DNA from 2 places in the Streptomyces profundus genome. Region 2 is predicted to be linked to the other one. Evidence: riboswitches for the same ligand, from Rfam matches in the RefSeq annotation. Region 2 holds a riboswitch; the other holds the start of a gene.
The links. Region 2 has a riboswitch for ZMP and ZTP ahead of K4G22_RS11035 (bifunctional 5,10-methylenetetrahydrofolate dehydrogenase/5,10-methenyltetrahydrofolate cyclohydrolase). Riboswitches for the same ligand answer to the same signal wherever they lie in the genome.
Positions count from the first base shown of each region.

Region 1 (15,061 bases), 4.3 Mb from region 2:
AGCATCGGGCGGAACGCGGAGTTCAGCAGACAGCCCGAGCCCCAGCGCGCCCCGGCGTCGAAGCCGAGCCAGCCCTTGCCGGACGAGATCTCGCGGACGGCGTCCGTCACGGTGTCCTCGGTGAGCAGCCGCTCCCGGTCGCCGATGCCGGTGACGGCCGCCGCGTAGACGCCGGCGAGGCCGGTCGCCGAGGCGACGGCGCCCGCGCCGGGCAACTCCATGGCCAGCAGCGCCGGATCGTTCCAGCCGCGCGGCTCGTCGAGGCCGGGGAAGACCAGGGCGCCGTTCATCGTGACGATGCGGGTGAGCAGATGCTCTGGTCCTGGCATCGGGGGACGCCGCTCGGCCTCGACGAGGCGGGCGCGGGCGTCCCACTCCTCGGGTGGCAGGCCGATCCAGGCGCGCAGACCCAGCGGGTCACCGATCGCGCGGCGGAAGAAGGCGCCCGGGGTGTCGCCGGTGATCCGGCGGATGACCTCGCCGAGCAGGAATCCGAAGACATGGCCGTGGTACTCGTGGGCGGTGTCGGGCGCCCAGAGGGGGCGCTGCTCCTCGATGGCCCGGACCACCGGGGTCCAGGCGGCGATCTGGTCGAAGTCGAGCACCGCGTCCAGGGCGGGGAGGCCGGCCCGGTGGGCCAGGACCATGCGGCTGGTGATCAACTCCTTGCCCGCCTGGGCGAATTCGGGCCAGTAGCGGCTCACCGGCGCGTCCAGGTCGAGCCTGCCCTGCTGGGCGAGGAGGTGCGCGCACAGGCTCACCAGGCCCTTGGCGCACGAGAAGACGGGGACCGCGGTGTCCTGGGTCCAGGCCCGCCCGGTGCGCGGGTCGGCGACCCCGTCCCACACCTCGACGACCTTGCGCCCGTCGACGAACACCGTGACGGCCGCGCCGAGTTCCGCGGAGTCGGCGAAGGTGCGCGCGAAGGTGTCGGCGACGGCTCCCCAGCGATCGTCGGCCCATCCGTTTCGTTCGTCCATCGCCGTTCGCCCTCCAGAGGCCGGTGGTTCCGTCCCCGCCACGGGGAGCGGCCCCCGCGCCACGGAATGATCAACCGGGCCACCCTACGGACGAGTCCGGTCGACCGCGAGGGAATTGCCGCCGCCCCGTTCGTGGGGAGCGAGCGGCGCGAGGATCCGAGAGAGCGGCCCTAGTGTGAAAGAGCGCCCTGGAAGCGGAGTTCGCCGAGGTGGGCCTGGTAGAGGTAGGCGAGTGGGCCGCCGCCGGCGTAGTCGCCGACGGAGTCGAAGGCCAGATCCCTGGCCACGCCCCGGTACTGGCTGGCCCTGAGCCGTGCGAACAGCTCGGTCCTGCCGAGTGTGTCGTTCCGCTCCACCGTGCCTCGCATCGCGCCGACGAGCATCCGGGCGGCGTCATAGCCCTCGGCCGCGTAGGGGTCCGGATCCCAGCCGAAGCGTTCGCGGTGGGCCCGGCCGAAGTCCCTGGCGCGTGGGTCGCGGCGCGGATCGGTGTAGGTGGCGAGGAAGAACCAGTCGTCGGGCGGCTGGCCGGTGTGACGGAAGTACTGTGGCCCGATGGCCCGTTCGGTCGCGAGCCCGAGGCCGTCGAAGCCCGCGTCGCGTAACGCCCGCGCCAGCTGCCCGGCGCCCTCGGCGAAGCCGCACCAGACCACGGCGTCCACGCCGTCGGCCAGCAGTTCGGTGGCGAGCGCGGTGAAGTCCGTCTGCTCGGCGTGCAGTTCCCTCGGATACACCTCGAACCGCTCGCGGTCCATGGTGCCGTTGACCACCCTGGTGGTCTGGCCGCTGTACTCGCCGGCCGAGAGATCGTCGAGCACGGCGACCCGGGCGGCGGCGCGCCCGGACAGGAAGTCGCCGACCGCGAGGCCGGCCAGCGCGGTGCTCGGCCTGGCGTGTAACAGCGTGGGGCAGGTCTCGCGATCCACCAGATCGCTCACCGAGAGGGCCAGCAGGGGGAGTTCGGCCTCGCCATAGATCTCGGCGACGGCCGGCAGCACCTCCTCGTGGGTGGGGCCGATCACCGCCATCACCTGCGGGTCGTCCGCCAACTGCCGGGCGACGCCGGCGGCCAACTCGCGGTCACCGGCGTCGTCGAGCGTCCGGACGGCCAGGGCGAAGGGGAGGTTGCCCATGCGGTTCAGCTCGTCGATGGCCATGTTGAGGCCGCGCTGTTGCCCGTTGCCGAAGGAGGCGTGCTCGCCGCTGAGGTCGGCGTGCAACCCGATGGTGTAGGTGACGGTATGCGCCGCCGGCCGTGTCTCGGGGGCCGTCTGGTTCCTGATCAGCAGCCCGGCGCCCCAGCCGAACGCGGCCAGCGCCCCCGCGCCGCCCAGCAGCCGCAGGGTGCGGCGGCGGCCCTGGCCGGCGTCCCCCGCCGGTGGCGGCGCCGGGTCGGACAAGCCGGAGACACCGACGGCCGATGCACCCAACTCTCCTGCGCCATCCGGAAGTTGCTCGGCGGGGACACGCTCGTCCGAGGGGGCGATCGGCAGCCGGGGGAAGCCGTTGTCCGGCGCCTCGCAGGCGGCGAACGGCTCGTGGGAGGCGGGGCGCGGCAGCGGCGCCGCGTAACGGGCGGCGACCTCGCGGGCCAGCCGCCCCGGCAGCCAGCCGGCGCCCACGGGGGCGGCCAGCTCCCGGCAGAGGTCGGCGGCGGAGGGACGGGGGTGCGGGTCCTTGTGCAGGCACGCCTGGACGACCTCCAGCAGGCCGCGCGGCACATCCGCGAGATCGGCCGGCTCGTAGGCGGCGCGACGCAGCAGCTCGCGCGGGGTGCCGTCGCCGAACGGCCCCCGGCCGGTGGCGGCCAGCGTCAACAGGCATCCGAGAGCGAAGACATCGCTCGGCGGGCCGAGCGAGTCGGGGCCGCCGACCGCCTGTTCGGGCGAGAGATAGCCGGGGGGCCCTATTCGGGTGCCGGAGCCGCCGAAGCCGGTCAGCCTGGGCCCGTCGAGCGTCAACTGCACGTGCCCAGGGCGCAGGTCACGGTGTGTCAGCCCGCCTTGGTGGACCGCGTTCAGCGACTCGGCGAGCAGCGCGCCCAGGGCGCCCACGGTGCGCGGCGGCAGTGGCCCGTGCGCGGCGACGGCCTCGGTCAGGGTGGGGCCCGCGACATACGGGTACGCCGCCCAGACCGTGCCGCCGGCGGTGTCGGCGGCGGCCACCGTGACCAGCCGGCGGGCGCGGACATGGCGGGCGGTGGCCACATCCGCCTCGAACCGGGCGCGGAACGCCGGATCGGAGGCGTAGGCGGGCCGGATCACCTTGAGCGCGACGGGCTCGCCGCCGAGCGAACGGGCCAGATAGACCACGCCGCTGCGGCCCTCGCCCAGCCGGCGTAACAGCAGATAACCCCCGATGCGGCGCGGATCGGCCGGCGTCAACTCCCGCATGACGAACAGCTCTTCCCCGCCGGCCCGGCGACGCCCCACGTCGCGCGAGCGCCGCCCGTAACCTGGTGTCGACGCACCGCCCCTCCCGGTTCCTCGTCCTCTGCACCTTAGCGTGCCCCGGCCAGCACCGGGAGTGTTCGCGCTTTCGGGGTGAAATCCGGAGTGAACGGGGGGAAGGGGTCCCCTCGCGCGTGCTGGCGGCTGAACCGGTCAAGACTGCTGTCATGGACTCTTTGACGGAAGCCGAGTACGCGCTCGACCCCGGCTACCTCGACACCGCCTCGCACGGCCTGCTGCCGGCCTGCTCCGCCACCGCGCTGCGGGCGGCGGTGGACGGCATGGCCGAGGGCCGGCTGGACCAGCCGGGGTACTTCGGCGCGGTGGAGTCGGCCCGGCGGACGTTCGCCGCCCTGGTGGGACTTTCACCCGAACGAGTGACGGTCGGCAGTTCGGTCTCCGCCCATGTCGGACTGATCGCCCAGGCGTTGGCGCCGGGCACCGAAGTGCTCTGCGCCAGCAACGAGTTCAGCTCACTGGTCACCCCCTTCGCGCTCCGTTCCGAACTGCGGCTGCGCCAGGTGCCGCTGGCCGGCCTCGCCGAGGCGGTGGGCCCCGGCACGGGGTTGGTCGCGGTCTCCTCGATCCAGTCGATGGACGGCGCGCCGGCCGATCTGGCGGCGATCGCCGAGGCGGCCCGCCGGCACGGGGCGGCGACGCTGGTGGACACCACCCAGTCCACGGGCTGGCTGCCGCTGGACGCGGGCGACTTCGACTACACGGTGTGCGGCGCGTTCAAGTGGCTGCTGTGCCCGCGGGGGGCGTCCTTTCTGACGGTTCCTCCCGGCGGGGGCGGGCTGACACCGCTCTCCCCCGGCTGGGCGTCGGCCCTCGACCCGGTGCGCGCGGTGCTCGGTGTGGCCGACGAACTGGCCCCCGACGCACGGCGGTTCGACACCAGCCCGGCGTTCCTCCCCTATCTGGGCGCGGCACTCTCGCTGGCGCTGGTGGCGCGGCTCGGACAGGAGGCCATCGGCGCCCACGATCTGGCGTTGGCCGAGCGGTTCCGGGCGGGCCTGGCCGAGTGGGGCCGGCCGGCCGGCCACGACGGCTCGCCGATCGTGGCGGTGGCGGAGTCGGCGGGCGCCGCCGAGGCGCTGGCCGCCGCCGGAGTGCGGGTGACGCGGCGGGCCGGCCGGCTGCGGTTCGCGTTCCACCTCTACAACACGGAGGCCGAGGTGGACGCGGCGCTGACGGCGCTGCGGAGCGCGGGGTGAACCACCCCGCCGGGGCAGCGGTCAGGCGGCGACCGGCGCCTCGCGGCAGAGCCGGCCGGCGGCGCGGGTGGTCTCCGGCAGCCGCACGCCCCTGGTCAGACGCGAGGTGTGGGCGCAGGCGTCGTCCAGCGTGGTGCGGTGCCCTGGCGAGACTTAGAGGGGCTTGACGCCGTCCCGGGTGCGCAGCGCCCGGCCCACCTCCTCCTCCCCGTCGAGCGGCGGCGACGGCGGCGGCGGCCAGGTTTCGCGCGTCGTCAGAGGCCACGTCGACCCGGACCACCGTGCCTGGCTCCCCTGGCCCGGGGCCCGAGGATTCGTAGACGGCCCACGGCCGAGGCCGTCGCTGGACGGCGACGGCCTCGGCCTCGGTGGTCGGTGTGGTGTGCGGATGGACCAGGCGCAGCGGCATGGCGAGCCGCGAGCGCCGGCTCAGCCCAGGTCGATCTGGGGGTAGAGCGGGTGCTTGGCCAGCAGATCGGCGGCGCGGTCGGCGACCTCCTTGGCGACGCCGTCGGCGAGCACATAGGTGGCCTTGGACGGCTTGCCGCTCTTCGCGGTGCCGGGCGCGGTACGGCGCAGGACGCTGTCGATCAGCTCGGCGACCTCGTCCATCCCGTCCGTGGTGAGGCCACGGGTGGTGAGCGCCGGGGTGCCGAGCCGGATGCCGGAGGTGTACCAGGCGCCGTTGGGGTCGCGCGGGACGGAGTTGCGGTTGGTGACGATGCCGGCGTCCAACAGGGCGCCCTCGGCCTGCCGGCCGGTGAGGCCGTAGCCGGAGACGTCCAGCAGCGCGAGGTGGTTGTCGGTGCCCCCGGTGACCAGCCGGGCGCCGCGCCGCACCAGGCCCTCGGCCAGCGCCTGGGCGTTCTCCACCACCCGCTGGGCGTAGTCCTGGAACTCGGGCTGCCGGGCCTCGGCGAGCGCGACGGCCTTGGCGGCCATCACATGCGGCAGCGGACCGCCCAGCACCATGGGGCAGCCACGGTCGACCTGGTCCGCGAGCGAGTCGTCGCAGAGCACCATCCCGCCGCGCGGGCCGCGCAGCGACTTGTGGGTGGTGGTGGTGACGATCTGCGCGTGCGGCACCGGGTCGAAGTCGCCGGTGAGGACCTTGCCGGCGACCAGCCCCGCGAAGTGCGCCATGTCGACCATCAGCGTGGCGCCGACCTCGTCGGCGATCTCCCGCATGATGCGGAAGTTGACCCGGCGCGGGTAGGCGGAGTAGCCGGCGATCAGGATCAGCGGACGGAACTCGCGCGCCGAGGCCCGCACCGCCTCGTAGTCCAGCAGCCCGGTCTCCGGGTCGGTGCCGTAGCTGCGCTGGTGGAACATCTTGCCGGAGATGTTGGGGCGGAACCCGTGGGTGAGATGGCCGCCGGCGTCCAGCGACATGCCGAGCATCCGCTGCTCGCCCAGCGACTTGCGCAGCTTCTCCCAGTCCTCCTCCGTCAGGTCGTTGACCTGACGGACCCCGGCCTGCTCCAGCGCGGGCAGCTCGACCCGCTGGGCGAGAACGGCCCAGAACGCGACGAGGTTGGCGTCGATCCCGGAGTGCGGCTGCACATAGGCGTGTTGGGCGCCGAACAGCTCGCGAGCGTGCTCGGCGGCGATGGCCTCGACGGTGTCGACGTTGCGACAGCCGGCGTAGAAGCGGCGGCCGATGGTGCCTTCGGCGTACTTGTCGCTGAACCAGTTGCCCATGGCCGCGAGCACGGCGGGGGACGCGTAGTTCTCGCTGGCGATCAGCTTGAGCGAGGCGCGCTGGTCCTCGATCTCGGCGCCGATCGCGTCGGCGATCCGAGGCTCGACGGCGCGAACGACGTCGAGACTGGAGCGGAACGCGATGGACTCGGTGGTGCGGGACGAACTCTCCGCTGACACTCAGGGCCTCCTTGACCAGACGTCGCGACGGCCCAGGCGCACGGCTTCTCATCGCATCGCTGTGGCCGCTCCCTGATGGTTTCGCCCATCCTGACGCGCCAGTCACGGCCCGCAGGGAGCCTAACATCGCGCGCGGTCAGCTCCATGGGCGAGATCCGGGCACCCACCTGACGACGGATGCGCTCCGGGTGCGGGGCACGGACGGCTGGGGCACCGTTGAGACCAGCCGCCACGCCCCTCTCGACCCCTCGGAGGTCGTCATGCCCGCCCATATCTATCGCGTGACCGAGATCGTCGGGTCCTCGTCGGAAGGCGTCGACGCCGCCATCCACAACGCGATCGAACGGGCCTCGGCCACCCTGCGCCAACTCGACTGGTTCGAGGTGACCCAGGTCCGCGGCCATATCGAGGACGGCCGGATCGAGCACTACCAGGTCGGCCTGAAGGTCGGCTTCCGCCTGGAGGACGCGTAGCGCCTTGCCGGCGATCAGCCACCGCCCGCCGCCCGCCGGCCGCCGGCCGGGTCGCCGTCAGGCGACGGCTCGGCACCGCGCGCGGCCGACCCACAGCCCGCGCCGGATCGCCACCCCCACCGCCGCCGACCACACGGGCCGCCGTGGCCTCCCGGGCTGGCACCCGCCAGCAGCGACACGGCGAGAGAGGCCAGAGAGACACCACGCATCGGAGCCCAGAAGAAACGACGCAGGCACAGCACGGACCAAACCCGGCGCCCGCCAGCAGCCGCACGACCAAGCCCCAGACGCGGCGCGGCACGGGCCGGCCCCACAGGCATCGCACCAGGCACGGCGCCCGCCGGGAGCGGCACGGTGGAGCCGTCTTGAACGGCCGGCCGCTGCCGGCGGACGGCCGACCAGAGTCCCTCGACACATCGCGGCAACGGTGCGGCCGGACGGACGGAAACCGAAGGACGTCGCGCACCGGACACGCCGCCCGCCGACAGCGGTGCCGCCGAGCCGGAAGCTCGACGCACCGCCCGGACCCGCCACGCAGGTCCGGCGCCCGGCCGAGGGCGAAGTGCCACCCGCCGGGAACGGCGCCGACGGCCCCCGGACGAAGTCCGGGGCGGCGGCTAGCGCTCCCGCTCGCTGGTCGTAAGCTCGTCGCGGGTTGGGGGGTTCGCGCCCTCTCTGGCGCAGGTGAGGGCCGCGGCGCGAACGCAGCGTTCGAGTAGGGCGGTGAGCGCGGTGGGGTCGGCGGGAATGCCGCCTCCATCGGCGAGGGTGTCCAGCAACGCGGCCTGGAAGGCGTCGCCCGCCCCCACCGTGTCGACCACCCGCACCTTGAGGGCCGGCACGGAGATCCGGTGCTCGGCGCTCAGCGCGAACGCACCCCGGGCGCCCAGCGTCACCACCACCAGCTCGGGGCCCAGGGCCAGCAACGCCCGGGCGGCCTCCTCCGCGGTGTGGTCGGGGTAGAGCCAGCCGAGGTCCTCGTCGCTGGCCTTGAGCACCTGGACGACGCCGGCCAGCCGTTCGGCCCGGCGCCGGTAGTCGGCCCGGTCGGGGCGGACGGCGGGGCGTACGTTGAGGTCGGCGGCCACCAGCCGGCCCTCCGCGCGTTCCCGCCGGCAGAGGTCCAGCACCCGGGAGGCGCCCGGTTCGACGGCCACCGCGAGGGATCCCGTGTGCAGCACGGCGGTGTCGGCCGGCAGCGGGAACTCCGACGGCGCCCAGGCGGCGAGGAAGTCGTAGTCGGCGGAGCCGTCCGCGCCGAGGTAGGCGAGCGCGACCATCGTTCTGGTGGGTTCGGCGGTGGTGAGTCGGCGCACCTCGACGCCGATGCCGCCCAGGTGGGCTTCCAGCAGGGCGCCCGGCGGATCGTCGCCCCAGCTGGTGAGCAGGGTGACGGGGCGGCCGAGCCGGTGCAGGCCGACCGCGACGTTGGCCGGGCTCCCGCCGGGGACCGCGCGCGCCTGGCGTTCCCCCGTGCGCCACAGCAGGTCCACCAGGGCCTCTCCCACGACGGCGACCCGAACTCCCACCGTTTCACGCTCCCTTCGGCCGCCCCTCGGACGAGCGCGGCTACGCCATCCTGCGGGGGCGGCGGCGCCGACGGCAACCGCGCCGGGGCAACGGGCGGCCGGGGAGGGAGAAACGGGCACGGACCGACCAGACTGTCAACCCAGGTTGACAGTCCACCGTTTGTCAACCATGGTTGACACCATGGCACAGGTCGACCTCTCCCCCGTCACCGAAGCACCCGACCCCCTGCGCGCGCTGCGGATGGCGGCCGAGGCCCGAGCGGAGCTGGAGCGCGCCGAGGCGGTGCTGGTGCGCCGGGCCCGCAACGACGGCGCCAGCTGGGCCGCGATCGCCGCCGCACTCGGCGTCTCCCGACAGGCCGTGCACAAGAAGCACGGCGGGCGCCGCCTGCTGCGCCGCACCGACTGAGCCCCTCCCCCGAGAACCCTCAAGAACCTCCCCAACGGCCGCCGCCCGGCCACCACATGTCCCGCCCCCGGCCGTTGGCCGGCAGCCCTTTCGGAGGTATCCGATGCCCATGACCGCGACCGCGTTCGAAGCCCTGGTCGAAGAGACCGCTCGGGAGACCGCGACCGAAGGCCCGGGGCAGGTGGCCGTGGGCGCCGTGCTGGGCGACGAGACCGCCCTGTCGGGAGCCGACCCCTCCGCGATCTTCGAGATCGGTTCCGTGTCCAAGATGTTCACCGCCCTGGCCCTCGCCCGGCTCACCGTGCGCGGCGCCCTCGACTGGGACCAGCCCCTGGCCACGCTGCTGCCACCGGAGACCGAGGTGCCGGAACGGGACGGCGTGGCGATCACGCTGGGACAGCTCGCCTGCCACACCTCGGGCCTGCCCCGACTGCCGCGCGGCCTGATGCCGCGCGTCCCCTGGGACGCGGCCGACCCCTATGCCCGCTGCCAGGAGCCGGCGCTGCTCGCGGAGTTGACGCGCACCCGGCTGAAGTCGACGCCGGGGAGGCGCTTCCGCTACTCCAGCTTCGGCACGGGCCTGCTCGGCCTCGCCCTCGCCCGGCACACGGGCGGCGGCTACGACGCGCTGATCCGGCGGGAGATCTGCGAACCGCTCGGACTGCGCGACACCGTCGTCGCGTTGGACGAGGAACGGGCTTCGCGGCTGGTCCCGGGACACTCCTACCGGGGCAGGCCGCGCCCCAACTGGGATCTGGCCGACCTGGCCGGGGCCGGCGGACTGCACTCGACACCGGCCGACATGCTCCGCTTCGCCCTCGCCCAACTGGGCGACAGCACCGGCGAGTTGGCCGAGGCGATGGCGTTCACCCACGCCACGAGCGAACGCGTCTACCGGGCACACACCGCCCATCCCGGCTTCTACGGCACCCATCTGCCGGCATCGGCCGGACGGCACGCCGTGCTCTTCCACAACGGCAGGACCGGCGGCTACCACACCTTGTTCGCGCTGGCCCCGGCGCGCCAGGCCGCGGTGGTCCTGCTCAGCGCCAGGGCGCGCTCCATCGACCGGGCGGGATTCGGCCTCCTCACCCGCCTGGCCAGCGCCTGAGCCGAAACGGGCCGAACGGGGCCGAACGGGAGCGGATACGGGAGTCGCGACGGGCCCGGCGTCAACCCGGTTGACGTGTGGTCAACGTCGCGGCGCGCTCGGCGGGAGCGGGGTACCTTCGTGGCGCGGCAGACGACGTGACGGCACGGCTGGCGGCGGTGCCGACCGGCCCTACCCGAAGGAGTGGCGTGGCGACGGGTTTCACCGTGGACATAGCCGGCGCGGACGGCATGCGGACGGCCGAGTGGACGGTCGGCGAGGAATTCCTGATCAGGCCCAACCGGTGGGGTGAGGACGCCGAGCCGGCCGCCCGGGTCAGGCTGCTCACCCCCGAGGGCCGGGAGGCGGCGCCCGAGGCCGCCCTGGCGATGGCGTCCCGCCCCGTGACCGTCGCCGAGGTGGAGGAGCGGCTGAGCCTCAAGGGCGGCGGCGATCCCCATCCGGTGCTGGCGCTGACCTGTCCGGACGGCAGCAGGATGGCCACCGTGATCCCGGAGGAGCGGGTGCCCTGGCCGCAGCACTTCCATGTCGTCGACGAGAACGACCGGGCGCTCGCCGAGATCACCCACACCCCGTCCCGTCTGGGCCGGCGCTGTTCCTGGCGGATCGACCTGGCCGAGGGGGGCGACCCGATCGTCGGCCATCGGGGTTCGCTGCGCGGGTGGTTGGTCTTCGTGCTGGCGTTCCCGCTCTGGCTGGTGATCTTTCTGGGCTGTCTGCTGCTGACGCTGCTGACGTTCGGCCATGTCGCCGAGATGGTGGTCTGGGGCTGTCCGCGCAGCGTGACCTGGCGCCGGCGGGGCGGGATCGCCGGGGGCCGTTCGTTGACCTTCGGTCATCTGCGGACGGACTACCACCACGATCCGGCGCTGCTCGATCCGCGCGTCGCCTACGCGCAGGCGGCACTGCACTACTTCGACACCATGCACCACGACTGAGCCGGTGCCCCGGGGACGCGCTCCATGTCCCCGGGGCACCGGCTCGTTCGAAAGGGCCTCAAGCGCCCCCGGTCAGTCGCCAGCCTGTAGCGCGGCCCAGGTCAGCGGGCCGACGACGCCGTCGACGCCGAGCCCCCTGTCGTCCTGGTAGTCCCGCACCGCCTGGGTGGTGAGCGGACCGAAGGAGCCGTCGATCGAGACGGACCGGCCCAGCGCGGCGGTCAGCGCCCGTTGGAGTCGGGACACCGCCTCACCGCTGCTGCCCTCGCGCAGCGTGCCGGTGCTGCCGGCGGAGAGCAGCGCGGTCCAGGTCTTCGGGCCGACGATCCCGTCGGCCGTCAGGCCCTTCGCGCTCTGGAAGCCCCGCACCGCGGACTCCGTGGTCGGGCCGAACTGCCCGTCCGTCGCCCCGGCGTCCTGCCCGTTGTTGTTGAGCAGATGCTGGAGCGCGACCACCAGGGGGCCGCTTGAGCCGTTGCTCACCGTCGAGTAGGCGGGGAAGTCCAGCCCCGGGTCGCCGGGATCGCCCGGGTCGCCGTCGATCAGCTCCATGTAGTAGTCCCAGTCCCAGTGCGGGCCAGGGTCGGTGTGGTCGTTGCCCGGCACCTCGTGGTGACCGACGATGTGCTGCCGGTTCTTGGGGATGCCGTAGCGGTTGGCCAGGTGGCTGGTGAGCGCGGCGGAGGAACGGTACATCGCGTCCGTGAACCACGACGGCTCGTCCACCCACCCCTCGTGCTCCAGGCCGATGCTGTAGGCGTTGCCGGAGCGGGCGTGCCAGGCGGTGTCCCGGTCGCGCACGGTCTGGGTGACCTCACCGTCCGACGAGCGGATCACATAGTGGGCGCTGACGTTGGACGACGGGTTCTGGAACCAGCTGATGGAGCCGGCGTAGGAACCCTGGGTGACATGGATGACGACCGTGTTGATCGACTGGGTGCGCCCGGTGTTGTAGTTGGAGGAGTGGGCCGCCACCCAACGGGCCGGCGGGTAGTCCTCGCTGAGGACGCCCAGGTCCACGTCGGCGTAGTCGCCGCGCTCGGGGTCGACCGACTGAGCGTCGACCTCGACCGTCTCGCCACCGTCGACGACCGCTTCGATGCCGTCTCGGAGCAGGTCATAGACCGCGTCGGCATAGAAACGGGCGCCGGTGTCCTCGGCCGCGCCGCCGTAGCGGGCGACCACCGGGTACCAGGCGTCCAGGTCGGCACGCTGGTCGGCGGAGAGGCCGACCTCGTCCGCATACGCGCGTAGAACTGCTGCGCCACCGCTGATGTTCGCGATGGTGTTCTGGCTCAACTCGTCGGCGCTCAGGCCCGTTTCATCGGCTGCTGTGCGCAGGGTCCGATGGGTGGGGTTGTCCACCAGGTGCATCACTCCGAAGCCTCGGGCGTGACTGGGCAGCCCGTCGTGGTCGTTGAGGCGGGTCTCGCCGTAGCCGACCGCGACCAGCAGGTCCCTGGGGACCTCGAACTCCGTCGCCGCCTCCTCGAAGGCGGCGTTGACCGGTTCGGCGACCGGGGCGGCGGCGCCGGCCAGCGCCGGCTGCGCGGCGACGAGCAGGCCGGCGAGGGTCACGCCCGCCAGAGCCGAGGTGCCGTACCGTCTGTGTGGGGCAGATCGTCTCAACACGCTTCTCCGTTCGCAGTTGCCTGGGATGGCGCCCAAAAGGGGGTCGGGCGCGCGCAACGCCCCCAGCCTTCAGCGTGGGCCATGACCATGTCAACGTTGCGGCGGATACGGCGCGCCGCGTCAACTCGGACGCATGCGCCCTTACTGACACAACGTCAACGCCCTCTTTCACGCCACGGACCCTGACCGCGCCACATACTGACCCTCGACACGGCGACAGACCGTCGCCCAAGGGTCCGGCGAGAAGGAGTCAACGGTGGACCAGGAAGCGAACGCGACCCCGCACGCGGATGTCAGCATCGGCCGGGACGGGGTGCCGGTGGCCACCTACGCGTGGCCGCCCGAGCACGGCGGACGCCCGCACGCCGTGGTCCAGCTGGTGCACGGGGCGGCCGAACACGCCCTGCGCTACGACCGGTTCGCCCGCGAGCTCGCCGCGCACGGCTACGCCGTGGTGGCCTCGGACAACCGGGGCCATGGCGCCACCGCGCTCCACACCGGCGGCTTCGGGGTGGTCGGGGCCTCGGGCTGGCGCGCGGTGGTGGGGGACCTCCGCCGGGTGGGCGACGCGGCCAGGGAGACCTATCCGGGGGTGCCCCTGGTGATGCTCGGACACAGCATGGGCTCCCAACTCGCCCGCGACTTCGCCCAGGAGCACGGCGAGACGCTGAGCGGGCTGATCCTCTCCGGCACCTTCCGCTCCCTCCCCGGCTGTGAACCGGCCACCGCCGCCACCCGGCTCCAGGGCGAGATCGAGGAGCAGGGCCGCGACGCGCCCTCCACGTTCGTGCCCGACCTCTTCGCCTCCTTCAACGACCCCTACCCCCGCCGCACCGGCTTCGAGTGGCTGAGCCGGGACACCGCCGAGGTGGACGCCTATGTGGCGGACGAACGCTGCGGCTTCCCCTTCAGCGCCGGTCTTTCGCTGGACTGGGTGCTGGGCGTGCGGAAGATCAACGCGCCGGAACAGCAGGCCCGGGTGCCGAGCGATCTCCCGGTCCATCTGGCGGTCGGCGAACAGGACCCGTGCCACAGCGGGATGACCCTGGTCTACGAGCTGCTGGAGGACTTCCGCTACCACGGCACCCGCGAACTGACCTGGCGCGCCTATCCCGACGCCCGGCACGAGATCCTCAACGAGACCAACCGCGCCGAGGTCCAGGCCGACTTGTTGACCTGGCTCGACGCCCACCGCTGAGCCCGTCCGGCCGGCGGTCACCCCTGGAAAGCGATCACATTCGGCCTGTTGTTGCCGCCTCACGGACCGCCGGCACGTCAACTACCGTCCGTCGTGCGAGGATGCGGTCCGGATCACCGCAGGCGAGGGCCTGATGACCCATGGCGAGGGAGAGCGAGACGGCATGGCCGAGACCGAGGACGTCACCAGTCACGAGGTGGACGTCAACGTGCCCAGCGTGGCACGCATATATGACTACGCGTTGGGCGGCAAGGACAACTACGCCGTCGACCGGGAGGCGTTCGACCAGCTGGAGCAGACCGCCCCCAGCACCCGACCGCTGGCGATCAACAACCGCCGTTTCCTGCAACGAGCCGTGCGCATCCTGGCGGAGGAGTACGGCATCCGGCAGTTCGTCGACCACGGCTCCGGCCTGCCGACCCAGGACAACGTGCACCAGATATCCCAGCGGATCGACCCGGAGTCCCGGGTGATCTACATCGACAACGACCCGATCGTGCTGGCCCACGGCCGCGCACTGCTGGAGGAGAACGCCAACACGGCCGTGATCCAGGCCGACTTCCGCAACACCGAGGGCATCTTCGACCACCCGGACGTGCGGCGTCTGATCAACTTCGACGAGCCGGTGGCCGCGCTCTTCGTCTCGGTGCTGCACTGCATCACGGACGAGGACGACCCGGGCGCGCTGGTGCGCGAGGTGATCCGCCGGCTCCCCTCGGGCAGCTTCCTGGTGATCAACCAACTGGTGAGCGACGACGAGGCGTTGCGCGACTCGATCAGCTCGTTCATGGACGGGGCCACCCAGGGCAACTGGGGTCGGGTGCGCCAACAGGCCGACGTGCGGCGCTACTTCGACGGCCTTGAGATCCTGGACCCGGGGCTGGTCGAGATCAGCACCTGGCGGCCGGACAGCGATCTCGGCCCCAAGCAACAGACCGAGGAGTGGATCGAGTTCGGCGGAGTGGCCCGCAAGCCCTGACCCGCTCCCGCTCGACACCTGTGCGCCGCCCGGCCCTTCGAGGGCCCGGGCGGCGCGGGTGTGTGTACGGGGACGGCTCAGCCGTCCGTCTCGCAGAGCCCCTGCGAAACGAGCACGCGGTCAAGGGTCTTGGGCGTCCTGCCGTGCGGCTCAGCCGTGGCGCAGAGGCTGTCCATCACGGCCAGGTAGTCCTCGACGTCCTCCCGCTTGTCCAGGTAGAGCGCGCTGTTGAGCTGCTCCAGATAGACGATGTCGGGCAGATCG
Region 1 covers NZ_CP082362.1:6,784,259-6,799,319, reverse strand. Annotated here, with positions in the region: gene K4G22_RS28540 (serine hydrolase domain-containing protein) at 1-980, opposite strand, end outside; gene K4G22_RS28535 (bifunctional serine/threonine-protein kinase/ABC transporter substrate-binding protein) at 1,151-3,373, opposite strand; gene K4G22_RS28530 (aminotransferase class V-fold PLP-dependent enzyme) at 3,598-4,647, shown strand; partial or broken gene K4G22_RS28525 (endonuclease V) at 4,669-4,872, opposite strand; gene K4G22_RS28520 (glycine hydroxymethyltransferase) at 5,077-6,528, opposite strand; ZMP/ZTP riboswitch at 6,552-6,644, opposite strand; gene K4G22_RS28515 (dodecin) at 6,789-7,001, shown strand; gene K4G22_RS28510 (carbohydrate kinase family protein) at 7,619-8,530, opposite strand; gene K4G22_RS28505 (helix-turn-helix domain-containing protein) at 8,712-8,939, shown strand; gene K4G22_RS28500 (serine hydrolase domain-containing protein) at 9,049-10,050, shown strand; gene K4G22_RS28495 (hypothetical protein) at 10,239-10,988, shown strand; gene K4G22_RS28490 (peptidoglycan recognition protein family protein) at 11,061-12,566, opposite strand; gene K4G22_RS28485 (alpha/beta fold hydrolase) at 12,877-13,818, shown strand; gene K4G22_RS28480 (SAM-dependent methyltransferase) at 13,982-14,797, shown strand; gene K4G22_RS28475 (helix-turn-helix domain-containing protein) at 14,875-15,061, opposite strand, start outside.
Region 1: it holds a riboswitch for ZMP and ZTP, as region 2 does, so the genes downstream of both, K4G22_RS28520 (glycine hydroxymethyltransferase) here and K4G22_RS11035 (bifunctional 5,10-methylenetetrahydrofolate dehydrogenase/5,10-methenyltetrahydrofolate cyclohydrolase) in region 2, are expected to answer to the same signal.

Region 2 (15,061 bases):
GAGGTGCTCGTACCCGCCCCGTACTGGACCACCTACCCGGAGTCGATCCGGCTGGCCGGCGGCGTCCCCGTGACCGTCGACACCGACGAGACCAGCGGATACCTCGCCAGCGTCGAGCAGTTGGAGGCGGCCCGCACCTCGCGCACCAAGGTGCTGCTCTTCGTCTCGCCGTCCAACCCGACCGGCGCGGTCTACTCCCCCGAGCAGACCAAGGCCATCGGCCGCTGGGCCGTCGAGAACGGCCTGTGGGTGCTCACCGACGAGATCTACGAACACCTGGTCTACGGCGACACCGAGTTCAGCTCGCTGCCGACGCTGGTGCCCGAGCTGGCCGACCGCTGCGTCGTCGTCAACGGCGTCGCCAAGACCTACGCGATGACCGGCTGGCGGGTGGGCTGGCTCATCGGCCCGTCCGACGTCGTCAAGGCCGCGGGCAACCTCCAGTCGCACGCCACCTCCAACGTCAGCAACGTGGCCCAGGCCGCCGCGCTGGCCGCCGTCTCGGGCGATCTGGACGCGGTGGCCGCCATGCGGGAGGCGTTCGACCGGCGCCGCACCACCATCGTGCGGATGCTCAACGAGATCGACGGCGTCAACTGCCCCGAGCCCAAGGGCGCGTTCTACGCCTACCCCTCCGTCAAGGAACTGCTCGGCAAGGAGATCGGCGGCCAACGCCCCGCCACCACGCTGGAGTTGGCCGAGGTGCTGCTGGAGAAGGCCGAGGTCGCCGTGGTGCCGGGCGAGGCGTTCGGCACCCCGGGGTTTCTGCGGTTCTCCTACGCGCTGGGCGACGACGACCTCGTCGAGGGCATCGCGCGGATCCAGAAGCTGCTGGCCTAGGCGCCATCAGGTGGCGCGCCGGTCCGAGTTGGTGTTCGGGCCGGCGCGACCGGGTTTTGGCGGACGGTGGACTTGCGGCAAGATCCTGGAATGGCTCGTGCACGTGATCTCCGAACCCTGCCGAAGGCCCATCTCCACCTGCACTTCACCGGGTCGATGCGGCCCGGGACGCTGCGTGAGCTGGCCGACAAGTACGGCGTCCACCTGCCGGAGGCCCTGCGCGGCGGCGAACCGCCCCAGCTGCGCGCCACCGACGAGCGCGGCTGGTTCCGCTTCCAGCGGCTCTACGACCTGGCCAGGTCCTGCCTGCGGGAGCCGGACGACATCCGGCGGCTGGTCCGCGAGGCCGCCGAGGAGGACGTCAAGGACGGTTCACGCTGGCTGGAGATCCAGGTCGACCCGACCTCCTACGCGCCGCGCCTCGGCGGGCTGATCCCGGCCCTGGAGATCATCCTCGACGCGGTCCGCACCACCTCGCGCGAGACGGGTCTCGGGATGCGGGTCCTGGTCGCGGCGAACCGGATGAAACACCCGCTCGACGCCCGCACCCTGGCCCGGCTCGCGGTCCGCTACCGCGATCAGGGCGTCGTCGGCTTCGGCCTCTCCAACGACGAACGCCGGGGCTTCGCACGGGACTTCGACCGCGCCTTCGCCATCGCCAGGGACGGCGGCCTGCTGGCCGCCCCGCACGGCGGCGAGTTGGCGGGGCCGATCAGCGTGCGCGACTGCCTCGTCGACCTGGGCGCGACCCGGGTCGGCCACGGTGTCCGCGCCTCGGAGGACCCGGCGGTGCTGGCCGCGCTCGCCGACGCGGGCGTCACCTGCGAGGTCTGCCCGGCGTCCAACGTGGCCCTCGGCGTCTACCAACGTCCCACGGAGGTGCCCCTGCGCACCCTCTGGAACGCCGGCGTCCCCATGGCCCTCGGCGCCGACGACCCCCTCCTCTTCGGCTCCCGCCTCGCCGACCAGTACCGCATCGCCCGCGACCACCACGCCTTCACCGACCACGAACTCGCGGAACTGGCCCGCCAATCCATCCACGCCTCCGCCGCCCCCGACGACATCAAGACGAAGACCCTCCTCGACATCGACACGTGGCTCGCGGTGCGCTAGCCGCTGCGCGGGGCGCTGACCGCGGGGCGCTGGCCGCGCGGGCGGGGCGGGGTGCGCGGTGCGCTGGCCGCGCCGGGCGGGCGGGGTGTGCGGAAGCGCAGGCCAGGCGGGGCAGCGGGCTGGCCGCGCCGGCCAGGTGGGGTGCAGGGAGGCACCGGCTGCGCCAGGCGAGGCCGGGTGGGCAGGGGCGCAGGCCAGACGGCGAGACGGGGCGCGGGCGCGGATCGCCAGGCGGGCGGCACGCTGGCCGCGCGGACAGGGCGGGGTACGCAGGGCGCTGGCCGCGCGGGCGGGAAGCGCCGGCAGGGCGGGGTGTACGGAAGCACCGACCAGGCGAGGCAAGCGGGAACGACAAGTGCCAGCCGCGCCGAGCGGGCGGGATGTGCGAAAGCGCAGGCCAGACGGGACGGCGGGCTGGCCGCGCCGGCCAGGTGGGGTGCAGGAAGGCACCGGCTGCGCCAGGCGAGGCCGGGTGGGCAGGGGCGCAGGCCAGACGGCGAGACGGGGCGCGGGCGCGGATCGCCAGGGGCGCTGGCCGCGCGGACAGGGCGGGGTACGCGGGGCGCTGGCCGCGCGGGCGGGAAGCGCCGGCTGCGCCGGGGTGTGCGGAAGCACCGACCAGGAGGGGCAGCGGGCGTGGAGCGCAAGCCACGCCGGCGGGGCAAGCGGGAACGACAATGGCCGGCCGCGTCGGGCGGGCGGGCTGCGCCGGCAGGACGGTGCGCTCGCCGCGCGGGCGGGACGGGGGGCTGGCCGCCCCGGGGCAAGCGGGAACGACGAGTGCTGGCCGCGCCGGGCGGGCGGGCCGCGCCGGGCGGGCAGGGTGTGCGAAAGCGCAGGCCAGACGGGACGGGGGGCTGGCCGCGCCGGCCAGGTGGGGTGCGGAGAGGCACCGGCTGCGCCAGGCGAGACGGGGCGCGGGCGCGGATCGCCAGGCGGGTGGCGCGCTGGCCGTGCGGGCAGGACAGTGCCCGAGGAAGTGCGGGCCACACCGGCAAGGCGAAGACCGGGGCACCGGCCGCGCCAAGCAAGGCGGTCCCCGGAGAAGCACCGGCCGCACCGGCCGGGGCGCGCGGAGACACAAGCCACAGTGCACTGGCCACACCCGCCAGGTGGGGTACAGGGAAGCACCGGCCACGCCGGGCGACGCGGGGTGGGCCGAGGCGCAGGCCAGACGGGGCGCGATGTGCTGGCCGCGCCAGCGTGCGAAAGCCCAGCCCAGGATGGGCAATGGGCACGGAGCGCGAGGCGCGCCGGCAGGCGGAACCCGCGGCGGCACCTGCCAGGCGGAGCGAGCGCGGTGCGCTGCCGCGCGGGCTGTGGGAGCGCAAGGCGCGTCGGGCAGCGGGCATGGTGCGCGGCCGTCACATGACAGGCGTGCGGCGCCGACGGTGTCGGCTGGGTAGGAGCGTCGCGCTCCCGCGCGGAGCGCTGGCCGCGCCGGCAGGCGGAAACGTACGAAAGCCCAGGCCACGTAAGGCAGCGGACGCGGAGCGCCGGCAGGGTCGGCAAGGCGGAAGCGGAGAGCGCGCCGCGGGCGGAACCTGCGAGAACACAAGCCGGGCGGGGCAACGGGCCCAAAGCACCAGCCCCGTGCGAGGGCGCGCAGCGCAAACCGGCGCGCCGGCCGCGTCAGCGAGCGGGCCACGCGGAAGCGCACGTGAAGCCGCACAGCACAAGGCACGCCGGCAGGCGGAACATACGAAAACCCAGGCCACGCGAAGCAACAGACCCAGAGCACCAGCCCCGTGCGAGGGCGCGCAGCGCGAGGCGCGCCGGCTGGGGCGGCGGTTGCCGCTGATCGCTCGGTTAGAGCGTGGCGTTGATGAGGACGGGTTCGTTGACGAGGGTGATGCCGAAGGCGGCGTGGACGCCGTCGCGGACCTCGCGGGCGAGGGTGAGGAGGTCGGCGGTGGTCGCTTCGCCCCGGTTGGTGAGGGCGAGGGTGTGTTTGCCGGAGATGCGGGCCGGGCCCGTGCCGTGGCCCTTGGGGAAGCCCGCGCGGTCGATCAGCCAGGCGGCGGACGTCTTGGTGAGGCCATCGGGGGTCGGGTACGCCGGGGCGGCGACGTCGGGGCCCAGGCGGTCCGCGACGCGGTCGAGGAAGGCGGCGAAGGCGGCCTCGTCCAGAACCGGGTTGGTGAAGAAGGAGCCGGCCGACCAGGTGTCGTGGTCCTCGGGGTCGAGGACCATGCCCTTGCCGGTGCGGAGTTTGAGCACCGCGTCCCTGGCGTTGGCCAGCGGCACCCGGCCGCCCGGTTCGACACTGAGCGCGCGGGCCGTCTCGGCGTACTGGACGGGGCCCGAGAGGCCGCCGGCGTCGTTCAGCTCCAGGCGGACGCGGAGGACGACATGGCGGTCGGGCTCGGCCTTGAACCGGCTGTGCCGGTAGGCGAAGCCGCACTCGGCGCCCGGCAGGGTGACGAGCTCGCCGGCGGCGCGGTCGTAGACGTCGACCTCGGTGATCACGGAGGAGACCTCCTGACCGTAGGCGCCCACGTTCTGGATGGGGGTGGCGCCGGCGGAGCCGGGGATGCCGGCGAGGCATTCGATGCCGGCGAGGCCGGCGTCCACCGCCTGGGCGACGGCCGCCGACCAGTTCTCGCCGGCGGCCAACTCCAGCCGGGTGCCGTCCAGTCGGTAGCCGGTGGTGGCGATGCGCAGCGCGGTGCCCCGAAAGCCGGCGTCGGCGATGACGAGGTTGCTGCCGCCGCCGACGAGCAGCAGGGGTTCGCCGTCGGCGTCGGCCCGTCGCACCGTTTCGACGATCTCCTCGTCGGTGGTGGCGGTGAGCAGCCGGTCGGCCGGTCCGCCCAGCCGGAGGGTGGTCAGCGGGGCGAGCGGGGCGTCAGGTGATTCCAGCACCAGGCCACCCTACGAGACGTGCCACGCCGGTCGACTAAGGTGAGGGCGGGCCGTGACTGGCGCTGGGGTGGAGTACCACCGGGGAGCGGCCTGACATCCGTCGATGCCGTGCGCCTGGGCGACTCGTTTCGAGGCTCAGGAGTGGTACGTGACCCAGACACAGTCGGCTCGCCCGATGGACGGCACGGGCCCGGCGCGGCGCCTGGTCGAGGCCAGTGCCGCGGACGCGGCGGAGGTTCTGCGGCGGACGGGGACGGCGCCCTGCCTGGCGACGGTCCTGGTGGGCGAGGATCCCGCGTCGGTGGCCTATGTCCGGATGAAGCGCCGGCAGTGCGAGCGGGCCGGCATCGCGTCCCGGCGGGTGGCGTTGCCCGCGTCGATCAGCACCGAGGGCCTGGTGGCGGAGGTGACCGCCCTCTCGCGTGACGCCGGGGTGCACGGGATTCTGTTGCAGCATCCGGTGGGGCCGCATATCGACGAACGGGCGGCGTTCGAGGCGATCGCGCCGGAGAAGGACGTCGACGGGGTCACCACGCACTCGTTCGCCGCGATGGCCTTCGGCCTGCCCGGCTTCGTGTCGTGCACGCCCGGCGGGATCATGCGGCTGCTCGACGCGTATGACGTCGATCTCGCCGGCAAGCACGCCGTGGTGGTGGGGCGCAGCGCGATTCTCGGGAAGCCGGCGGGCCTGCTGCTGCTCGGTCGGGACGCCACGGTGACGTACTGCCACTCGCGGACGGTCGAGCTGTCCGCGCGGGTGCGGGAGGCGGATGTGCTGCTCGCCGCTGTGGGCCGACCGAGGTTCATCCGGGGTGCGGACATCAAGCCGGGTGCCGTGGTGATCGACGCGGGCTACAACGAGGGGAACGTGGGCGATGTCGACTTCGAGTCGGCGCGGGAGCGGGCGAGCCTGATCACGCCGGTGCCGGGCGGCGTCGGGCCGATGACCATCGCGGTGCTGCTCGCGCAGACGGTGGTGGCGGCGAAGCGTCAACTGGGCCTGGCGTGACGGCCCCCCGGCCCCGGCGGCTGACGGGCCGCCGGGGCCGGGGGGTCCGTCGGACGGAGCCGCCGGGCGGGGTCGCCGGTCAGGGGACGAGCGCGGGGGCCGGCTCGGGGCGGTCGCCCTCGTTCCCCTCGGGGGCGCCGCCCGCCGGGGGCGCCTGCTCGCCGCGACGGGGGGCGAGCAGCACCACGAGGCCGGCGGCCAGCACCGCCGCCGCGCCGAGCCAGACGGCCGGCGTCAGCCCGTCGACGAAGACCTGGGGCGTCCCGTAGCCGCCCTGGCTGGCGAAGACGGAGGCCAGTACGGCGACGCCGAGCGCGCCGCCGACCTCGCGCAGCGCGTTGTTGACGCCGGAGGCGATGCCCTCGTCGCGGGGCGCGACCGAGCCCATCACCATGGCTCCGGCCGGCGCGAAGAACATCGCCATGCCGACGCCGCAGAGGACGAAGGCCGGGATCTGGGGGGCGTAGCCCGCGTCGGGCCCGGCGAGGGCGGCCAGCCAGCCGAGCCCGGCGGCCATCAGCACCATGCCCGAGGAGATGATCACCCGGCCGCCGATCCGGTCGGTGAGCGCGCCGGCGAGGGGGGCGACCAGCAGCGTCATCCCCGTCCAGGGCAGCATCCGCAGGCCGGCCTCGGTGGGGCTGTAGCCCTGGATCAGCTGGAGGTACTGGGTGAGCAGGAAGATGGAGCCGAACATGCCGGCGAACATCAGCAGGCTGGCGGCGTTGATGGCGCTGAAGGTGCGGGAGCGGAAGAAGCGCATCGGCAGCATGGGGTGGCTGGTCCTCAACTCCCAGCGGACAAAGGCGATCAGCAGCAGTCCGCCGAGGACGAAACCGGTCACCACCGAGCCCGACGTCCAGCCGTGTTCGTGGCCGCGCACCAGGGAGAGCACCACACCGAACAGGCCGGAGCTGACGAGGGCGGTGCCGATCAGGTCGAGCCGGTCGTTGCCGCCGGTGCTCTCGGCGAGCTTGCGGCGGGCCAGCGGGATCAGGGCCAGGCCGATGGGCACGTTGAGCCAGAAGATCCACTGCCAGGAGAGGTGTTCGGTGATGGCCCCGCCGACCAGGGGCCCGGCCGCGACGGCGAGGCCGTTGACGGCGCCCCAGATGCCGAAGGCCGCGCCGCGCCTGGCGGGCGGGACCGAGGCGGAGATCAACGTGAGGCTGAGCGGCATCAGGATCGCCGCGCCGGCGCCCTGGAGGGCGCGGGCCGCGATCAGCGCGCCGGTGGAGCCGGCGACGGCGGCGCCGGCCGAGGCCACGGTGAAGATCAGCACGCCGACGCCGAAGACGCGGCGCCGTCCGAACCGGTCGCCCAGCGCCGCGCCGAGCAGCAACAGGCAGGCGAACGGCAGGGTGTAGCCGTTGACTATCCATTCCAGATCGGCGAGTTCCCCGCCGAGATCGTCCCTGATCACCGGCAGCGCGGTGGTGACCACAAGGTTGTCGAGCGCGGCCATGAAGGTCGCGGCCCCCACGATGATCAGCGTCCAGACGACGCTTCCGTCGCGCGGTGGGCTGGCTGTCTCTTTCACGTTCCCCTCCTCTCCGGGCCCTTGGAGGTCCCGGAAACGCTCGCCGAAGGCCGCCCCCACGGCGGTTCGGCGATGGTCCGACCGCTGGTGGCGACTGGCTTGGTATTGATTGGTCAATAACTTTCGAGGGCAGACGGGTGCCCGGGTCAGGACCGACAGGCTGATCCGACAGGATCTACAGGATCTACAGGATCTACAGACAGAACCTAGGAGTTGGAGCCCTCCAGGTAGTCGAAGACCGTCAGGGTCTCCCAGACGCGGTGCCCCTCGGGGAAGCCCATGGTCAGCATCACGTTGATCAGCATGCCGATGCCGACGAAGTCCCTGGTGAGGGTGGTGTCGTCGCCCAGCTTCGCCAGGATCGAATCCCACATCTCGGCCCAGGCGGACCTGATCTCGGCGGCGAACTCGTGGTCCCCCTCCGACTCCCTGGCGCTGACCGCGACATACATCTGCATCTGGAAGAGCAGATGGGCGCGGTCGCTGATCAGCGGGAAGTACGCCTTGCACATGGCGTCGTGCGCCTCCTGGGGGGCGAGCCCCCCGGCGGCCTCGTCGAACCGCCGCCGCATCTCATCGATGGTTCGATGGGCCGCGGCCAGGAAGATCGCACGCTTGTCGGGAAAGAGGCGGAACAGATAGGGCTGCGAGACGCCGACCCGCTTGGCGATGGCCGCCGTCGAGGTGCCGACGTAGCCGGCGCGGCCGAACTCGATCACGGCCGCGCGGATGACGCTCTCGCGCCGCTCCTCGGCCGACATGCGGCCACTCTCCCGTGCCATGAGAGTAAGTTATTGGTCAATCACTAATCATGTCAACCCCCGACCGGCGACGCCGTGTTGGCCGTCTCGGTCGAGGGTTGAGGGGCCCTAAGGGAGCCGGACCACGGCGCGGGCCAGGCCGAGCACCTTCTGCTCGTCGCTGTGCGCCGTCAGGTCGATCCGGACGGTGCGACGTTCGTCGTCCAGCTTGGCGGCCACCCGGGCGGCGACCCTGATCTCGGCGCCGACCCCGTCGTCGGGCACGACCACCGGCTTGGTGAAGCGCACCCCGTACTCCAGCACGGCGCCCGGGTCGCCGACCCAGTCGGTGACCACCCGGATCGCCTCGGCCATGGTGAACATGCCGTGGGCGATCACATTGGGCAGGCCGACCTCGACCGCGAAGCGCTCGTTCCAGTGGATCGGGTTGAAGTCCAGCGACGCGCCCGCGTACCGCACCAGCGTGGCGCGGTCGACGGGGAAGACGCGGGCGGGCAGCTCGGTGCCCTCCTCGACCTCCGCATAGGCGACCTTCGTACGGGTGTTCGCGCTCATCGGTCCCCCTCCCCCGCCGGGGCCTCGTCGGCGCTGCGCGCGACCAGCTTGGTGTACGCGGTCGCCACATGGGCGCCCGACTCGTCGTGCAGCTCGCCGCGCACGGTCACCATCTCGTTCCCCTTGAGCGATTTGATCGCCTCGATCGTCGACGTCACGGAGAGCCGGTCGCCGGCGCGCAGTGGGCGTTCGTAGGTGAACCGCTGCTCGGTGTGGACCACCCGGCTGTAGTCGAGCCCCAGCTTGGGGTCCTGGACGACGTCGAACGCGGCGCGGTAGCTGACCAGGAAGACAAAGGTCGGCGGCGCGATCACGTCCGGGTGGCCCAACTCCCTGGCCGCCTCGGGCCGGGTGTAGGCCGGGCTGTCGTCCCCGATCGCCTCGGCGAACTCGCGGATCTTCTCCCGGCTCACCTCGTACGGCTCGGTGGGGGGATAGCTCCGCCCGACAAAGGACTGGTCGAGGGGCATCGGCGGAATCCTCACATCCTGAGATCCATCGTAGGGACAGGCGCGTGCCCACAGAGACGAAACCGCCCCCGGTGGATACCGAGGGCGGTTTCACACAGCGAACTCCTGGCCCTTCGGGCTTGAGAACCCGGGGGGCTCCCGCTGGATCAGCGGGTCTCGCGGTGGGCCGTGTGCGCGTTGCAGCGCGGGCAGTGCTTCTTCATCTCCATGCGATCCGGGTCATTACGCCGGTTCTTCCTGGTGATGTAGTTCCGCTCCTTGCACTCCACGCAGGCCAGCGTGATCTTCGGGCGGACGTCGGTGGCAGCCACGTGAGTGCTCCTTGACGGATGGACGGGTAAAACCTATTGAACACAGAGAAGAGTAGCCGATCGGAGGACCGACCCCGCAATCGGCTACTGAGAGTAGCGGCGACCGGACTTGAACCGGTGACACAACGATTATGAGCCGTTTGCTCTACCGACTGAGCTACGCCGCCACAGGGTGAGCCACCCTCATCCTCGCGGATAAGGGCCCGGCACCCCAGAGCCCCAAAACGGAATCGAACCGTTGACCTTCTCCTTACCATGGAGACGCTCTGCCGACTGAGCTATTGGGGCGAGCGCTCAAGAGATTACACGGTCCCCGGCGGATGGCGAAATCCATTGAGACCCGGTCCCTCTGGGCGGGGCGGTACGATTTTTCCCGCCCCGTTCCCCCGGCTTCTTCAGACTTGTTCCGGCTTCTGCTGGCTTCTTCTGGCTTCTTCGGTTTTATCCAGATTCCGCTGATCCGCCAGGTTGCTCCCGATCGGCCCGGTGGCGGCCCCTTACGCTCGCTTCCGTCCCGCCGCCCGTGGCCGGAAGCGCCCTCGCGACCGCGCTCGGGCCGCTGCTCGTCGTCTGACCTGGGAGAGCGATGCCGGACTCGGATCGGCTGCTGCTGAGTGGTGCCCGCCTGGCCGACGGCCGGGCGGTGGATGTGGCCCTGGCCGACGGCCGGATCCTGGCCGTCGCCCCGGCCGGCACCCTGCCGGCGGGCGCTCCGGGCGAGCGGGTCGATCTGGCCGGCTATCTGCTGCTGCCCGCGCCCGCCGAACCCCACGCGCACCACGATGTCGCGCTGACCGCCGAGGCGGGGGGAGCCGCCGGCGGCCCGGTCGTGCTGGAGCGGCGGATCACCGAGGCGGCGCTCTCCCAGCTGGGCCATGGCGCGACCGCGCAGCGCAGCCATGTGACGGTGCGCGACGAGCGGGGGTTGGCCGCCCTCGCCGCCGCACGGCGGGCCGCCCTGGCGCTGACCGGGCTGACGGAGCTGGGCACGGTGGCGCTGCCGGGGCGGCTGACCGGCACGGCCGGGGCTGAGCAGCGGGCCCTGCTCAGGGAGGCGGTGGTCTCGGGGGCGGACGCGGTCGGCGGCGCGCCCGATCTCGATCCGGACCCGGCCGGCCATCTCGACCAGGTGGTCGAGCTGGCCGCCGAACACGGCAGCCCGGTGGATCTGCACACCGACGCGGCGGACGCGCGGTGGCTGGGGCGGCTGGTGGCGTTGGCGCGGGCCCGTGGGGTGACGCGGCTGACGGTGGGCCCGGCCGGCGGCCTCGGCCGGCTGGCGCCGGCGGAGCTGGCCGGTGTCGCCGAGGGCCTGGCCGCCGGCGGGGTGAGCGTGGTCTCGCTGCCGCAGGGCGGCTGCGCGGGAAGCCGCGGCGGGCGGGTGCCCGTGCGGGAGCTGACGGCGGCCGGGGTGCGGGTGGCGGCCGGCAGCGGGGCGTTGCGTTCGGTCGTCAATCCGGTGGGGCGCGGGGACCCGCTGGAGGCGGCGTTTCTGTTGGCGTCCTGGGGCGAACGGGCGCCGCTGGCCGCCTATGAGGCGGTGAGCCGCGCGGCGCGGGCCGCGCTGGGCCTGGCGGCGGTGGCAGTCGAGGTGGGGGCGCCGGCCGAACTGCTGGCGGTGCGGGGGGAGTCGGTGGCCGGGGCGCTGTCGTTGGGGTACAGCCGGGTGGTGCTGCACCGGGGGCGGATCGTGGCCAGGACGAGCGCGGTCCGCGAGTACCGCTCGGATCCACCGAGCCCGGTGGGTCTCGAACTGCCGCGCCAACCGGCGGGATGAGCGTGGTCGGGAGCCCCGGGTGTGCGCCGGAGCGCGTTACCGTCGAGGTATGCGCACAGTCATCGCTGGTGGACATGGCAAGATCGCCCGGCGGCTGGAGAAGCTGCTGTCCGGGCGGGGTGAGCGGGTGGCCGGGTTGATCCGGCAGCCGGAGCAGGCCGGAGCGCTGCTCGACGCCGGGGCCGAACCGGTGGTCTGCGATCTGGAGTCGGCGGGGGTGGAGGAGGTCGCTCGGCATCTGGCCGGTGCGGACGCCGCCGTGTTCGCCGCTGGTGCGGGCCCAGGGAGCGGGGTGGCCCGCAAGGAGACGGTGGATCGGGCCGCCGCCACGCTCTTCGCCGACGCGGCGCAGCGGGCCGGGGTGCGGCGGCTGTTGGTGGTGTCGGCGATGGGGGTGGACGACGAGCCGCCGGCCGGCACGGATCCGGTGTTCGCCGCCTATCTGCGGGCGAAGGGGGCGGCCGACGCGGATATCCGGGCGCGCACCGGGCTGTTCTGGACGATTCTGCGGCCCGGTCGGCTGACGGACGATCCGGGCACGGGCCGGGTGCGGTTGGCGCCGAGCGTCGACTACTCGACGGTGACCAGAGACGATGTGGCGGCCGTGCTGGCGGCGTTGCTGGAGCGGCCTTCGTCGGCGGGGTTGACGTTGGATCTGGTGAACGGGGACACCCCGATCGCCCGCGCGGTCGCCGAGGCGGCCTGAACCGCTCCGGGCTGTCCCCGGGCTTCCCTGAGCCTCCCCGGACTTCCCTGGGTTTCTCTGAACGAACGGCGTCCGTCGCCTTGTCGGCCGGCGGACGCCGTTCTACTGTGCGTGGGACGTCCAACGTCCAACGTATGGCGTCCTATGTGTGGTCCGAGAGTCCTCGCCGACAGGAGTGAGTTCGGTATGCATCCCCTGACGTTTTCCCTGACGCGTCTCTCAACGGCCCGCGCCCGTGCGGGTGTCGGCCGGCGGAGGCGGGCGGTGCCGCTGGTGGTGGCGACCAGCGCCGCGCTCGGCCTGCTGGTCGCGGCGGCACCGGCCGCGCTGGCCGGCGGTGGTGACGGCGGCACGCCCCCTGCGGCCTGTGACTCCTCGGTGCCGTTCGTGTCCGGCACCGAGGGCTATGACACCTTCCGGGTGCCGTCCGCCGTGGTGCTGCCGTCAGGGGCGCTGCTGGCCTTCGCCGAGGGGCGGGTCTCGGGCGCGAGCGACACCGGCGAGATCGATGTGGTGGCGCGCCGGTCCGAGGACGGCGGCTGCACCTGGGGCCCGTTGACGGTGGTGGCCGAGGGTGCCGGCGACACCCGGGGGAACCCGGCGCCGGTGATCGATCCGGCGACCGGCCGGCTGGTGTTGGTGACCTGCTACAACAGCGGCGAGGTCACCGAGGCGGAGATCATGCGCGGCGAGGTCACCCCGGAGCAGAGCCGGCGGGTCTTCGTGCAGACCAGCGACGACGAGGGGCGGACCTTCACGCCGCCCAGGGAGATCACCGACCAGGCGAAGCTGCCCGACTGGCGCTGGTACGCGACCGGTCCCGGGCACGCCATCGCGCTGACCACCGGCGAGCACGCCGGGCGGCTGCTGGTGCCGGCCAACCACTCGGCGGCCCCGCCCGCCGGCTCGCCCGACACCGGGCGGGAGTCGCGCTACTACGGTTCGCACGCGCTCTACAGCGATGACGGGGGCGTCACCTGGGAGTTGGGCTATGTGGACGACAGCTATGACGGGGCGGTCAACTCCAACGAGTCCAGCGCGGCCGAACTCCCCGACGGACGCGTCTACTTCAGCGCCAGGGACCAGAACGGCGAGGCGGCGGGGAACCGTCTCGGCGGCTACTCGTCGGACGGCGGGGCGAGCCTGGAGGGGCCGCTCCTCGCACAGCCGGGCCTTGAGTCGGTGCCCGTGGTGCAGGGCAGCGTGCTCCGACTCCCGGGCGAGGAGGGGCCCTTGCTCTTCTCCGGGCCGTCCAACCCGGACGCCAGGGAGGCGTTGACGGTCTGGCGCAGCGACGACGACGGGGCCTCGTTCGAGCCGGCGGTGACGCTCTCCGAGCAGCCGGCGGCCTACTCGGATCTGGTGCGTCTGGACGACGGCACGGTCGGCGTGCTCTACGAGACCGGTGTCCAGGGCCCGTACGAGACGGTCGAGTTCCGCCGTCTCGACGAGAGCTGACACCAGAAGCGGGCCGGCTCGCCCCCCGGGGTGAGCCGGCCCGCCGCCGGTTCTGAGGTGGTCGGCTCAGAGCAGCCCGGCCACCGCCAGATGGTGGGCGACGCGCTCCGTCTCCCGTTCGTCGAGCGGGATCTGCGGCTCGGCCGTGGTCGGGTGGTCGATCCAACCGCGCAGGTGGAGCGCCGTCTTGAAGCCGCCGATGGCGGACGAGCCGCGGCCCATCCGGCCTGGGGAGCCCTCGTCCACCAGGGCGAACAGCCGCCCGAGCCGGTCCTGTTCGGCGCCGGCCTCCTTCCACTCGCCGCGCTCGCAGTGCGCGACCAGCCGGACATAGCCGTGCGGGTCGACGTTGCCCAGGCCCGGGACGACGCCGTCGGCGCCCAGCAGCAGGGCCGCGTCCACGATGAGTTCGGAGCCGGTGAGGACGGCGAACCCCTCCCCCGCCGCGCCGTCCCGCAGTTCGCGCAGCACCTCGCGGAAGGCGCCGAGATCCGGGCTTGAGTCCTTGAGCCCGGCGAGGACGCCGTCGGCGGCCAGGGTCAGCACCAGGTCGGCGCCCAGCTTGCTGTGCACGGCGACCGGCAGGTCGTAGGCGAGGACGGGGGCCTGGATCCGGTGCGCCAGCTCCCTGAAGTGCCGTTCGATCTCCTGGGGTTGGACCCGGGTGTAGAAGGGGGCGGTGGCCACGATGGCGTCGGCGCCGGCGGCCAGCGCGGCGCGGGCGTGCTCGACCACCCGGGGCGTGGTCATGTCGATGGCGCCGGCCAGCACCGGGACCCCGCCGCCGACATGGGCGGCGACGGTCTCCACGACGGTGACCCGCTGCCGGTCGGTGAGGAACGCGGCCTCCGAGGACGAGCCCAGCAGGAAGAGCCCGTTCACGCCCGCGCCGACCAACTGGTCGACCAGGCGGGTCAGGGACGCCGTGTCCACCTCGCCCCGGGGGTTCAGGGGAGTGCAGACCGGGGGGATCACCCCGGTGAGGCGGGCGGGCAGAGTCATGGACGCTCCTTGTGCGGGACGGGGGTGGCAGCCGCGGTCGCCTGGGCGACCAGCTGGCGGGTGGACTCCGAGGCGGCCACCGGGTGGTGGCAGCGGAAGCGGTGTCCGTCGGGAGTCTCGCCGGGTTCGCCGGTGAAGTCCGGCATCGACTCGGCGCACCGCTCGTCGGCCTTCCAGCAGCGGGTGCGGAACGGGCAGCCGCTGGGCGGGCGGGTGGCCGACGGCAGCGGCCCGGTGAGCGGGATCGGCTCGATCGGGTCGAGCAGTCCCGGCGTGGCCGAGAACAGCGCCCGGGTGTAGGGGTGACGGGCGTGGCCGGTGACGCGTTCGGCGGGTGACTCCTCCACGATCCGGCCGAGATACATGGTGATCACCCGGTCGCTCATCCGGCGCACGGTCTGGATGTCGTGGGAGACGAAGACCATCGCCAGCCCCAACCGCTCCTTGAGGTCCAGCAGGAGGTTGAGGATCTGGGCACGGACGGAGACGTCCAGGGCGCTGGTCGGCTCGTCGGCGATCACCAGCGCGGGTTCGAGGGCCAGCGCGCGGGCGATCGCGACGCGCTGCCGCTGACCGCCGGAGAGCTGCCCGGGGAGCGCGTCGGCCACCCCGGCGGGCAGCCCGACCAGGCCGAGCAACTCCCTGACACGCGCG
Region 2 covers NZ_CP082362.1:2,532,255-2,547,315, forward strand. Annotated here, with positions in the region: gene K4G22_RS11020 (pyridoxal phosphate-dependent aminotransferase) at 1-840, shown strand, start outside; gene K4G22_RS11025 (adenosine deaminase) at 931-1,953, shown strand; gene K4G22_RS11030 (UDP-N-acetylmuramate dehydrogenase) at 3,763-4,818, opposite strand; ZMP/ZTP riboswitch at 4,861-4,945, shown strand; gene K4G22_RS11035 (bifunctional 5,10-methylenetetrahydrofolate dehydrogenase/5,10-methenyltetrahydrofolate cyclohydrolase) at 4,967-5,827, shown strand; gene K4G22_RS11040 (MFS transporter) at 5,907-7,367, opposite strand; gene K4G22_RS11045 (TetR/AcrR family transcriptional regulator) at 7,574-8,149, opposite strand; gene K4G22_RS11050 (MaoC family dehydratase) at 8,237-8,683, opposite strand; gene K4G22_RS11055 (MaoC family dehydratase N-terminal domain-containing protein) at 8,680-9,153, opposite strand; gene rpmG (50S ribosomal protein L33) at 9,300-9,464, opposite strand; tRNA gene K4G22_RS11065 (tRNA-Met) at 9,559-9,631, opposite strand; tRNA gene K4G22_RS11070 (tRNA-Thr) at 9,680-9,752, opposite strand; gene K4G22_RS11075 (amidohydrolase family protein) at 10,051-11,241, shown strand; gene K4G22_RS11080 (NAD(P)H-binding protein) at 11,291-11,947, shown strand; gene K4G22_RS11085 (sialidase family protein) at 12,212-13,405, shown strand; gene K4G22_RS11090 (dihydrodipicolinate synthase family protein) at 13,472-14,407, opposite strand; gene K4G22_RS11095 (oligopeptide/dipeptide ABC transporter ATP-binding protein) at 14,404-15,061, opposite strand, start outside.